DNA from 4 places in the Cupriavidus sp. GW823-FHT07A04 genome. Region 4 is predicted to be linked to each of the others. Evidence: predicted binding sites of a transcription regulator. Region 4 holds the regulator's gene; each other region holds the start of a gene.

The links. The regulator sigma-54, encoded in region 4, starts transcription at its own class of promoters, with help from an activator protein. The targets are predictions, from matches to a motif close to TGGCANGNAANCTGCTTT.
Region 1: the regulator sigma-54 is predicted to act here: its motif matches at 2,158-2,175, upstream of AC1Q7Q_RS29165 (collagen-like triple helix repeat-containing protein).
Region 2: the regulator sigma-54 is predicted to act here: its motif matches at 1,752-1,769, upstream of AC1Q7Q_RS39145 (pilin).
Region 3: the regulator sigma-54 is predicted to act here: its motif matches at 1,240-1,257, upstream of AC1Q7Q_RS03830 (ammonium transporter).

What each region holds. Positions count from the first base shown of each region.
Region 1 is NZ_JBXAHA010000019.1:34,977-38,165, reverse strand. Features, by position in the region: gene AC1Q7Q_RS29175 (A24 family peptidase) at 1-275, opposite strand, end outside; gene AC1Q7Q_RS29170 (Flp family type IVb pilin) at 276-464, opposite strand; gene AC1Q7Q_RS29165 (collagen-like triple helix repeat-containing protein) at 820-1,995, opposite strand; gene AC1Q7Q_RS29160 (collagen-like triple helix repeat-containing protein) at 2,698-3,189, shown strand, end outside.
Region 2 is NZ_JBXAHA010000037.1:29,850-33,038, forward strand. Features, by position in the region: gene AC1Q7Q_RS39140 (Wzy polymerase domain-containing protein) at 1-1,092, opposite strand, end outside; gene AC1Q7Q_RS39145 (pilin) at 1,196-1,663, opposite strand; gene AC1Q7Q_RS39150 (TerC family protein) at 2,044-2,739, opposite strand; gene sucD (succinate--CoA ligase subunit alpha) at 3,046-3,189, opposite strand, start outside.
Region 3 is NZ_JBXAHA010000002.1:120,865-124,053, forward strand. Features, by position in the region: gene AC1Q7Q_RS03820 (acyl-CoA thioesterase) at 1-207, opposite strand, end outside; gene AC1Q7Q_RS03825 (HU family DNA-binding protein) at 399-680, opposite strand; gene AC1Q7Q_RS03830 (ammonium transporter) at 1,290-2,492, shown strand; gene AC1Q7Q_RS03835 (mechanosensitive ion channel family protein) at 2,721-3,189, shown strand, end outside.
Region 4 is NZ_JBXAHA010000008.1:63,069-66,257, reverse strand. Features, by position in the region: gene hpf (ribosome hibernation-promoting factor, HPF/YfiA family) at 384-734, opposite strand; gene AC1Q7Q_RS15255 (RNA polymerase factor sigma-54) at 784-2,259, opposite strand; gene lptB (LPS export ABC transporter ATP-binding protein) at 2,395-3,180, opposite strand.

The sequences.
Region 1 (3,189 bases), on a different contig from region 4:
AGCCCCATGGGGCCAGTGAACAAGCCTGTGACGGCAAAGAACTTGATGTCGCCCGCGCCCATGCGGCCGAGTGCATAAACCGGCAACATGACCAGCAGGCCCGCCAGAAAGCCGAGCAGCCGGGAAGCCACCCCAGGCTCAGGAGGCGGCCCGAACGCAAGCGCCAGGCTCATTGCCACAATCGTGGCAACCAGCACGGCATTTGGTACTTTGCGATAAGCGAAATCGGTCCAGATGATTGCCGCGCAGAATAACGCGGCAATTAGGGCTAACACTTAGCCACCGGATGCGGGAAGAATGGCCGTGACCTTGCTGCTCAAGCGACTGAACAGGGCACCGACGTCGGTGCCTAGTTGGGTGACCGTAGTGATAAGAGCCAGAGCAATGAGACCTGCAATCAACCCGTACTCGATTGCAGTTGCCCCTTGTTCGTCCCGAAGAAAGCGTGCCAAAGCGTTTTTCATGATGTCACTCCGATTTTAATTTATGTCATCACGCAGCGTCCGCTTACCCCTCCGATACCGCCTCGCTCTTGTGGCCAGGTTAGTACCGAGCGGTAACGCTGGTGAACAATTTATAGATCAAAGCCATGTATCAACCATACCCCCCCTTGGAGTTATAGTTGTCTCAGCATAATGGCTGACGTCCGTTTGAAAACAGTGTTTTTTAAAGAGCAAAAGTTCTACTCGCGTCAAATACCACACCCGTTCGGGTGAGCCATTTGGCGCGGTGTGATGTAAAAGGATGCGCAGCCGCGGGGTAAGGACAACTGCGCACCGTAAAGACGTATCGACGTATTCGACGTATTCAGATCAACAATTAACGAGCCAGGCCACCGAGCAGATTGGTCAGCCCCGGCGTGTTCGGCGTGCTCGATGTCGTCGTAGCCGCACCCGCTGCAGCGTTGCGCGCGCCGCTCAGCACGCCCGTCACAGGCGCTAGCAAACCGGCCAAAGGTCCCAGCGCGCCGGCAGTGCCAGTGCCCGCGGCAGCACCACCCGTCACGCCCCCCAGCAAGCCTGTCACGGGAGCCAGCATGCCTGCCGCGCCTGCGCCCGTGCCCGAGCTGGAGCCGCCCGCGATGCCGCCAAGAGGCAGGTTGCCGAGCAACCCTCCGAGCGGATTGCCGCCGGTGCCGTTGCCGTGCACCAGCACGCCGGCCCCGGCGACGGTCTTGCCGGCCTCGGTCACGACACCGCCAAGGCTGGAGACCAATGGGGCCTGGGTATTGGTCAGCAGGCTGCCGCCGCTGGCCACGGAGTTGCCGAGGGTTGCCAGCAGCTTGTCCAGCGGCGCGCCAAGGCCGGTGGCTCCGCCAACCGTTTGCGTAGCGGTGGTGACCTGCGTGGTCAGCGGCACGATCACCTTGCTCACGCTGCCGGTGACTTGCGCCACGGGGCCGGTCGAGAGCGCCTCGCCGAGCTTGCCGCCGGCCATCGTCACCGCGCCGCCAACCTGATTGACCAGGCCGCCCACGGGTGTGGTCACCGCGCCTAGCGGCGCCAGTTGCCCGGTGCCGAGGCTGCTCACGAGATCGCCCGCGCTCGATACCGTGACGCCGGCTTTCTGCACCACGTTGCCCGTGCTGGACACGGTGATGCCAAGCGGATCGGTGACTGCACCCATCTTGCCAAGGCCGTCGCGCACACCCACGCCTAGCGTGCCAACCGTGTTCCCCGCATTTACCACTACGCCGCCGAGCGCGTTGCGCGTGGCGTCAGGCAGCAGCGGCACTTGCGCAGCCTGGATCTGCTTGCCGATATCGCTCACCGCATTGCCCGCTGCCACCACCGTATTGCCCACGCCTTCAGTAACCTTGGCGGTGGGCGTGGTGTCGGGCGTCGCAGCCGGTGTATTCGGAGGGGGCGTGGTTGGCGTGACGGCGCTGGGGCTCACGCCGCTGCCGGATCCGCCGGAGGAGCAACCTGCCAGCAGCAACAGTGCGGCGGCACAGGCGAGGGTCATGGATGACATCGGGGCGAAATGCGCTTTCATGGGATCTCCTGGTCTTCCTCGCGGAAGGTTCTCCTTTGGAACTGCAATCGAATTGGCTCTTGGACGATGCATGCGAAGCCTTGAGCGCGGAACGCAATACCGCAATACGACGAGGGCGTTTGCTCCGCGCCGCGCTGTGCGCCGCGCTTGTCGGGAGTCAATACCGCAAGCTGCGTGCCAGCTGCATGGCACGCTGTCGGCAAGGCAGGCCATCACCGCTGGCGCCGCCGCGCAAACCGTTGATTGACGCGGGATGGCGAACATGGGCCAGTCACGCGTCACGTTGCACAGCAAGGCGCCCCCAAGCCGCGCGGCGTGTTACGTGCTACGTAACATGTTCCCCCCTCGATGTTCCCGATGCGCAACTGCGCACGCACCGCCTGCCCACACGTTGCCGACACGGTGGCATGCGGCAGCGGCGCAGGGAACAAGTCCGCGTTGTTCCGTATGGGCGCCGCGGCGTTACGTAACGCGTAACACTGAAACACCGCACAGCGCGCTCATGTCTGGTCCTTTACCGGCTATGTCTCATCCTCTTCAAACCCAAGCGCGGCAAGGCTTGGCGCGTTTTTATCCGGCGTCCGCGCACGAGCCGGCGGCATGCTGGCACGCACTGGCACACCCTTTGCGCTATGGAGTGACACCACGGCAGGCGCCACGCGCTCCGTGATTTCACGACGGGAAGAAAAAAGGGAAAAGGTCATGCGTACTCAACAGATCCTCATCACGGCACTGCTCGGCTCGCTGTTGGCACTTGGCGGTTGCGCAAGTGGTGGTGGCACAACGTCCATGGATACCGGCAGTGGTGCGGGCACCGGCAATGGCGGCGGTACCAGCGCAGGCACCGCCGGCGGCAGCGGCACCAACGCCAGCACGGGCGGTGGCAGCAACGGCGGCAATAACGGTGGGAACAACGGCGGCAACAATGGCGGAAACAATGGCGGAAACAACGGTGGCAATAACGGTGGCAACACGGCCGCGCTGACGCCGACCAGCAAGATCGTCGATCAGGCGGGTGGCGTCGTGACCTCCGCCGGCAACGCTGTGAGCGACCTCGGCACGCAGATCAAGAACACCAACCTGCCGATTCTCTCGACCCAATCCAAGGATGGCCTGGGTGGCGTGGTCGGTTCGCTCGGCGCCGCGGTCAGCACCCTGGGCAACGGCGTGCAAAACGGCCTGGGCAACATCCCT
Region 2 (3,189 bases), on a different contig from region 4:
CACCTGCGCGAGCTGCTGGAACTGCGCCCAGCCATACTCACCCCAGCCCACCCCAAGCCATGGGTGGGCGCGGAACATCGCCCACGCGTGCGTCCACATCGCGGCGCGCCACGAGAGCTGATCGCCCCCCTGCATCTGCGCCACGGTATCGAAGAGGCGCCAGTCCATCGCCTGTCCAGCGCTCTTGATCGCCGGCTGCAAGACCAGCAGCAAGACCACCATGGCCACCGCGGCAAACGCCAGCCCGGCGGGACGCCGCATGGGATTGCGCCCGGCGTGGCCGGCGCGCTGCATGCTGCCGGCGAACCCGCCCAGGTCGCCCGGACCGCCAAACGCCGCCCCGCCCCGCGCCATCCAGGCAGCCACCAGCGCATACACCGCGGCCAGCCCCACATGCAACACACCCGTGCGCGAGCCGGACAGCACGATGCCGCTCACCAGCAGCAACGCCGCCGCCAGCCACGCCGGCACCCGCAGCCACCCGCGCGCCGCCAGCCAGACCGCCGCCGCCAGCGCGATGCCCGCCACAGTCGCCTGGTGGTTAGGCTGGTTCAGGTTGCCCCACAAGCGGCGGTTGTCATCGTAAAAGTAAGTGGACACCATCCCCAGCGTGTCCAGCTCCAGGCCAAATACCTGCACCCATTGCGCCAGCGTGCCAAGCAACCCGGCCACCAGCCAGGCGATGGCCAGCACATCCACCATCGCCTGTCGCTCCACGGACGACGCGGCACGGCCCTGGCGCCAGGCGGCCCACATCGCCGCGGCGCCCAGCGCCAGCGAGAGCTCGGTCAGCAAGCGGCTGCCCGACACGTCGGCCATGCCGGTCAGCGTCTGCGTGATGCCGGTGGCGATCAGCCAGAGGGGAAAGAGGACGATCCAGGGGAACTGGGCGGGAGCGGCCTGGTAGGCCGTGCTCCTGCCTTGCCGCTGTGCCAAGGCGCCCAGCACGATGACGGCGAGCGCAAACAGCAATGCCGAAGTCCATTCGCCATAGAACGTGGCAAGCGGAAGCGTGTGCCGGGAGACCAGCAGCGGTAGCGTGACCGCTACGGCGAGGAAGCTGAGAGGGATGGCTGACCGGGAGGGCAGCATGCGGGGTGCCTTGTTATGCCTTGTGGGCAGAAGGCGGATGATAGCTTGGGGAGTGGGGAAAAAAAAAGCGCCCGAAGGCGCTTTTTCTGAATTTGCCGTTCGGTTAAATCCCGGTCTGTCCCTTAGTACAACCAGCGGCCGTAGCTGAAGCCCAGGTCACGGCGGAAGCAGTGATGGAAGGCGTAAACGTTACTACGCAGCCGCCAACTTGAGCCGAGCCAGTAAGCGTGATCACCCCCGCAGCGTATGCCACGGGAGTAGCTGCTGCCTCATACTTGGGAGCAGGCAGCGCAGTGAAGCCGACTCCAGTATTAGCAGCGCTCAGCGCAGCAAACGAGTCGCACGGTGCGCCGATCACCGCTGCGGGAGCCATTGCATTTTGCTGAACGCACTCTGCAATAGCCTGCTTCATCCCTGCAATTGACGTAACATTTTCAGTCCAGCGAGCACGCGTCACATAATCCTGATACTGCGGAATAGCAATCGCCGCCAAGATACCGATAATCGCAACCACGATCATCAGTTCGATCAGCGTGAAGCCCTTCTGGACTCGGCGGCCCAGTTTTTTCATTTGTTGCACCCGTTGCTGCATGATTGACCCCTCGAAGGAATTTTGGATACAAATCGAAACATCTTGTTTCATGTGATGCTGTACGTTCTTAGCACTTAGCGTGCCAGCGCCGCCAAGTCTTGATGTCTCGTCGGCGAGTGACAATTTTCGCCACTTCGGGCCCTTCCGGGTGTTGATCCCGCGCAAATTTTGTCACTAAGTATGACGCGGCGGGTCAGTAAACCCGCGCTTTGGCTTAAGTCAGTCTGAAACCGCACTGAAATCACCGCCACGTCTGCTACGTCGGCTGTGCTACGGCCCAAAAACAAAACGGGCGGCTCCCGGGCCACCCGTCTTTCCGGCAGCGCCCCAACGGGGCACCACCTCATCTACAAAGTCCGTCAGGCCGTCTGTGGCGCTCGCCTGCTCAGCAGCTTGCCAACCACCACCACCAGCGCGGCGCCGATCACGCCGAACACCAGGTGGGCATGCGGCACGTGCATCTCGAACCATGCTGCGTCCACCGGGTCGCTGACCAGCATTTCACCGGCCAGGTAGCCCAGCAGCGCGGCGCCCAGCACGATGATGATGGGGAAGCGGTCCATGACCTTGAGCAGGATGGTACTGCCGAACACGATCAGGGGGATCGACAGGCCCAGGCCCAGGATCAGCAGCATCAGCTGGCTGCCTTCCGGCCCCTTCTGCGCTGCGGCGGCCACGGCCACCACGTTGTCGAGCGACATCACCAGGTCGGCGATCAGGATGGTGCGGATCGCGGCCCAGATGTTGTCCTTGGCCGAGTGGCCTTCTTCGTCGTCATCGCCGGTGAGCAGTTGCACGCCGATGTAGACCAGCAGGATGGCGCCGACGATCTTCAGGTACGGCAGGCTCAGCAGCTTGACCGCGGCAACCGTGAGCACCACCCGCATGATGATGGCGGCGGCGCTGCCCCAGAAGATGGCCTTCTTCTGCTGGGCGGGCGGGAGGTTGCGGGAGGCCAGCGCGATCACCACGGCGTTGTCGCCGGATAGCACGATGTTGGTCAGGATGATGGATCCCAACGCAATCCAGAAAGCGGTGGAGGACAGCAGTTCCACGGTAAAGCTCCTCGAGTTTCTTAAATTATGATTCGAACGCCACATTGCGTCACCAACAACTGTGCCGCATGCGGAATTTCGGATGTCTGAGTCTTCAGACATGAAGATTTACCGTATCAAGCTTTCGATTCGGTTTCAATCGGCATGTCGCGCACCTTGGGAGATACCCTAGGTAACGGTACTCCAGAATGACATGCCCCCGCACGGAGGCGGGGGCATGGAGAGCTGGTGTGCGGTCGCAGTCACGCGAGCGCTCCGGCTCCGGCAAGCTTTCCCGCCCGGAGGCGGGAGGCTGCAGATCGGTATTTACAGGATCGACTTGAGCAGGCGAGCCATTTCCGACGGGTTCTTGGTGACCTTGATACCGCAGGCTTCCATGATTTCCAGCTTGGCTTGCGCCGTGTCGGCACCGCCCGAGATCAGCGCGCCGGCGTGGCCCATGCGCTTGCC
Region 3 (3,189 bases), on a different contig from region 4:
CAGTTCACCCACGTGGATGGGCTGGCGAAACACGACCTGGTCGACCGACAGCGTGACCACGTAGCGCCCGGCATAGCGGCTGGCACAGGCGTAGGCCACCATGTCGAGGTACTTGAGGATGGTGCCGCCGTGCACATTGCCGGAGAAATTGGCCATGTCCGGCGTCATCAGCACGGTCATGGAAAGCTGGTGGGACAGGTCATTCATGATGAAAATCCGGAATCTGGAAGCGGCCGGGCCGACCCGCGGTGCAGGTCGAAAGGCTGGCGCCGACGATCGGCAGTTTAACCCGGAACGATCGCCCTGCCCTGCCCCCGAGAACGTCAAAAAGCACCCCGGCACCAATAAAAAAGCGGCCCAACGGGCCGCCTTCCTGTTTGCGCCTGGGCGCGGACTACTTATTTCTTCTTGTTCACAGCGTCCTTGAACCCTTGGCCGGCAGAGAACTTGACCGTCTTGGCGGCCGGAATCTTGATGGTCTCGCCAGTACGCGGATTGCGTCCGGTACGTGCGGCGCGCTTGCCGGAGCTGAAGCTGCCGAAGCCCACCAGCGTTACCGAATCACCCTTGGCAACCGCCTTCTTAATGTTGTCCAGAGCGGCATTCAGCGCGCGCTCTGCTGCAGCATTGCTCAGTTCCGCGTCAGCGGCGATGGCAGATACCAGTTCACCTTTATTCATGGCTGATTTCCCTTGTTGGTCGTCTTGATCGGAGTGTCTGCCACGCGGCAAATTACCGATCGGCGCAGTCTAATCCGCGCTTTACGCATTGGGCAATCCCCAGTGGCACCAATGCAACGAAAAAAGCCGCAAATCCTTGAGTCAAGCGCCTTTGCGGGGAATTTACCCTCCTTTTCCGTGCTTTCAAATGCGGCCGGTGAGAGTAATGGTCATTCGAACGCCGGTACACGATGACAGGCGTCGCTTGACGAGGTCAGACCTGCGCTGTGTGCGCCTTGCTGCCGTCAAAACCGCCCAGATGGCTTGGTCGGCGGTATGCCAATGGATTTGGATGGATGCGCCTCCACGGTCCATCATGGTGCATGAAATCCGTGAGCGCGCGCCCCAAATAGGGGCATTGCCTCATTTTGGCGCAGCCTCCATGTGCCTGGCATACCCGGCGCATGCTATTCGGCTGCAGGTTATGACTTCTCAATCCGTGCGCCGCCCCCTTCGAGCGCGACAAATCGGTGCAAATCCCACCAACACGGTGCAGATCCCGGCCTGCGATGCCCCAGACTGGTACGCTTTTTGCGTACGTGTGCTCCCATTTTGCGCATAGAGGATTGTATGGACAAATGGAAGAGCGGCACCGATGCCCTGTTCATCTTGCTAGGGGCGATCATGGTGCTCGCCATGCACGCGGGCTTTGCGTTCCTGGAGCTGGGCACGGTGCGCAAGAAGAACCAGGTCAACGCACTGGTCAAGATATTGGTGGATTTTGCGGTTTCCACGATCGCCTATTTCTTTATTGGCTACACCGTGGCCTATGGGGTCGAGTTCTTCACCAGCGCCCATGCACTGGCGGAAAGAAGCGGCTATGAGCTGGTGAAATTCTTTTTCCTGGCAACGTTTGCCGCCGCCATACCGGCGATCATTTCTGGCGGCATTGCCGAGCGCTCGCGCTTCAATCCGCAACTGGTGGCCACCTTCGTGCTGGTGGGCCTGGTCTACCCCTTCTTCGAGGGCATCGTCTGGAATAACCGCTTTGGCGTGCAGGACTGGATCGCCTCGGTCGCGGGAGCGCCGTTCCACGACTTCGCCGGCTCCGTCGTGGTCCACGCCATGGGCGGCTGGATCGCGCTTCCCGCCATCTTGTTGCTGGGCGCGCGCCGCGGCCGCTACCAGAAAGACGGCCGCATCAGCGCGCACCCGCCCTCGAACATCCCGTTCCTGGCGCTGGGCGCATGGGTACTGGCGGTAGGCTGGTTCGGTTTCAATGTCATGAGCGCGCAAACCGTCGACAAGATCAGCGGGCTGGTGGCCATCAACTCCCTGATGGCCATGGCCGGCGGCACGCTGGCCGCCTGGGCGGCCGGCCGCAACGACCCCGGCTTTGCCTACAACGGCCCGCTGGCCGGGCTGGTGGCGGTCTGCGCCGGATCCGACCTGATGCACCCGCTGGGCGCGCTGGTCACGGGTGCCATCGCCGGCGCGCTGTTCGTCTACCTGTTCACGCTGGCCCAGAACAAGTGGCATATCGATGATGTGCTGGGCGTCTGGCCGCTGCACGGGCTGTGCGGCGCATGGGGCGGCATTGCCGCCGGCATCTTTGGCAGCCAGGCGCTCGGTGGCATTGGCGGTGTTTCGCTCGGCGCGCAGTGCCTCGGCACCCTCCTTGGCATCGCGATCGCCCTGGTGGGTGGCACCGTGGTTTACGGCACGCTCAAGAAGGTCGTGGGCATCCGGCTGGACGCTGAATCGGAATACAACGGCGCGGACCTGTCACTGCATCGCATCTCCGCCACGCCGGAGCGCGAAACCAACTGGTAAGGCACGGTGCAAAGGGAATTGCGCCCTTGCGCCACGCCCCCTCACCTGCGACCCATGCCCGCGAGTGGCGCCCTGCGCCCTTTGCGGCCATTTTGTGCTTGAACTTCCGCTCGCCGCGTAGCAATAATGCGTTGCCCACCTTCGCGCCCCGCCGCCGATGCGCCCCGGGCATCCGCTGCTTGATATTCGTTGCCTGTATACCTGCCGAGCCAGCAAGGGAGAAACGCGATGGATGCTACAACGCTGCAGAAGTATCAGGATGTCGTCGTCGCCTATGCGACGGAAGTCGGGTTCAAGGTTCTCGCCGCCCTCGTCTTCTGGGTGATTGGCCGGTGGCTGATCCATGTCGTGGTGCGCATGGTGCAGGGGTCCCTGACCAAGCAAAAGGTCGACCCGACCTTGCTGCGCTATGTCGGTTCCATCGTCACGGTGACCCTGAATATCGTGCTGATCATCGGGATCCTGGGTTACTTCGGCATCCAGACCACCAGCTTTGCCGCACTGATCGCGGCGGCCGGCATCGCCATCGGCATGGCGTGGTCGGGGTTGATGTCCAACTTCGCGGCAGGCGCCTTCCTGGTGGTGCTGCGGCCCTTCAAGGTTGGGGATTTCGTCACGGTAGGCGGGATCACCGGCACCGTCAGGGAGATCGGCCTGTTTGCCACCACGCTGGACACGCCCGACAATGTCCTCACCG
Region 4 (3,189 bases):
TGGAATGCGCAGGGTTTTCTAGTAAGCAGGCCCGGGGCCAGGAGGCGTCCCACCGGGCGGAAAGAGGTAAAAAAACCAAGGCCCGAGGTTTCCACCGGGTGTCCCCCCATGCCGGTGTCGGGCGTCTGGCCATTATAGAGCAGGCCCGCTTCCGCTTTGTGCATTGCAATAGCCGATGCGCTCAAGCGGTGCTGCATGCACCGGAATGGCTAGGCCGGTCAACCATGTATTGCACAGCATACACTGGTACATATGCGTTGCGGAATCCCCTGTGTGGCCCGATCGGGTAGGCTGCAACGAAAAAGCCGCGCTCTGGGCGCGGCTTGATTCCATTTTTCAAGGGACTGACACCGACGGCCCGGTATGTGGGCCGCCAGGCACGGTCATTGCTGCATCTGCGATGCGGCCATCTGATACTTGACCGCTTCACGGTCGTGGCTCTGCACGCGATCCTTGTGGCGAATCACCTGCCGGTCGAGCTTGTCGACCAGTGCGTCGATAGCGGCATACAGGTCTTCATGATGCGCTTCGACAAAGATGTCCTTGCCCTTGAGATGTAGATTGATTTCCGCGTACTGCCGCCGGTCCTTTTCTTTTGTATTGTCGACAGAGAGCAGCACACTTACGCCAATGACTTGATCGAAATGCCTGACGATACGCTCCAGTTTCGTTTCCACGTACTCACGCAGAGGGGGCGTGATGTCCAAGTGGTGTCCACTGATCTTGAAGTTCATAGCGTTTCTCCTTCTGAAAGAGCTGCATCAGGCAGGCGATGCAGCTCGGCTACAAAGTCTTACGGAGATTGACCGCGGGAATCTTGAGCGCTTCGCGGTATTTGGCAACGGTACGCCGTGCTACCACAAAGCCTTGCTCGCCGAGCAATTCGGCAATCCGGCTATCGGACAAGGGGTTCCTAGCGTCTTCGGCTCCTATCAATTGCTTGATCAACGCACGGATTGCCGTTGATGAGGCCGCGCCGCCGGTTTCTGTGGATACGTGAGAGCCAAAAAAATACTTCAGCTCGAAAGTCCCCATCGGCGTTGCCATGTATTTATTGGTAGTCACCCGAGAGATGGTGGACTCGTGTAAACCCAGTGTATCGGCAATCTCCCGCAAAACCAAGGGGCGCATCGCAATTTCACCGTGGGTGAAGAAGTTCTTTTGACGTTCGACAATGGCTTGTGCGACGCGCAATATCGTGTCGAACCTTTGCTGGATATTCTTGATCAACCAGCGTGCTTCCTGCAGCTTTTGCTGCAGTCCGGCCGCGCCTGCATCGCCTTTTGCACCGCGCAAAATCTGCGCGTACATGTCGTTGATGCGTAGCCGCGGCATCACATCCGGGTTGAGGTGGGCGATCCATCCGCCGCTCAATTTTCGAACAAAAACATCAGGCACCACGAAGTCCGCTTCTGGCCGGCTGTAGGCATGGCCGGGATAGGGCGCGAGCGAGCGGATCAGTTCATGTGCGGCCTTGAGTTCCGGTTCGTCCACTTGCAGCGCCTTTTTAAGGCGCGTGTAATCGCGCACCGCCAGCAGCTCGAGGTGGTTGGTGACGATGCTCAGCGCCAGTTCGCGCTGCGGATGCTTGAGCCTGCGCAATTGCAGCGCCAGGCACTCGGCGGCGTTGCGTGCCCCGACGCCCGGCGGATCGAAGCTCTGCAGCAGCGTGAGCACAGCCTGGATCTCGTCGACCTCGAACTCGAGCTCCTCCGGCAGCTCGCTGCAGATTTCCTCGAGCGTGGTGCTCAGGTAGCCGTCATCGTCCAGGGACTCGACCAGGAAGATAGCCAGCCCTTTGTCGCGCAGGGAAATCTTGAGCGGCGCCAGCTGTTCCATGAGGTGTTCACGCAGCGTGGGCTCGGCGTCGCGCAGCTGCATCGGGGTTTTTTCGTCGTCTTCGCCTTGCGGGCGGCGGGCGAAGTCGTCCAGGCTCCAGTCGCTGCCGTAATCCTCATTGCTGTCGGAGTAGCTGTCGTCGGCTTCGGGGGCGCCATCGGGACGGTTTTCGCTGGTGCCCTGGCCATCGGCGGGCGCTGGCGCGGGCGCGCTCTGCAGGTTCACCGAGCCGTCCGAGGACACGCGCAACGGGCTGTCCAGCCAGTCGTTCTCACGCTCGAGCAAGGGGTTCTCGGTCAGCGCCTGTTCCACTTCCTGCTGCAGTTCAAGCGTGGACAGTTGCAGCAGCCGGATCGACTGCTGGAGTTGCGGCGTAAGCGCGAGATGCTGCGAGAGGCGGAGCTGTAGCGACGGTTTCATGCGACCTATTTTATGCCCAACTTCCGTACTGATGGAACGGAAATTGCTATCGCTGGTGTCGCTATGATCGTTTGAAGGATAAAAGGCGACACCGAAGCCGCCCGGGGGACGATGCGCGGCAGGCGCCGCGCGCCCTTACATGCGGAAGTTCTCGCCCAGGTAGACCTTGCGCACCGACTCGTTGGCGATGATGTCCTCAGGCTGCCCGGACGCCAGCACCGCGCCTTCGCTGATGATGTAGGCGTGGTCGCAGATGCCCAGCGTCTCGCGCACGTTGTGGTCGGTGATCAGCACGCCGATATTGCGTGCCTTGAGGAAGCTGACGATGCGCTGGATTTCGCCAACCGCGATCGGGTCGACGCCGGCGAAGGGCTCGTCGAGCAGGATGAAGCGCGGCGCGGAGGCCAGCGCGCGGGCGATTTCCACGCGGCGGCGCTCGCCGCCGGACAGCGACAGCGCCGGGTTGTCGCGCAGGTGGGCAATCTGCAGGTCATCCAGCAGGGTGTCCAGCCGGCGCTCGATCTCGGCCTTGCCCAGGGGTTTGCCATCGTTGAGCTGCAGCTCCAGCACTGCGCGGATGTTTTCCTGCACATTGAGCTTGCGGAACACGGAGGCTTCCTGCGGCAGGTAGGACAGGCCCATGCGTGCTCGCTCATGGATGGCCAGGCCGCTGATGTGTTTGTCGTCGAGCACGATATCGCCTTCGTCCAGCGCCACCAGCCCCACGATCATGTAGAACGACGTGGTCTTGCCCGCGCCGTTGGGGCCCAGCAAGCCGACCACCTCGCCGCTCTTCACGTCGAGCGACACGTCCTTGACCACGGTGCGCGAGCCGTAGCGCTTCTTCAGGTGGCGCACGACCAGCGTGCTGCTGTCCTTCAGGGTGGCGGGCTGGGACGGTGCGGTTTGGGTAGCGGTCATGAAGGTGAA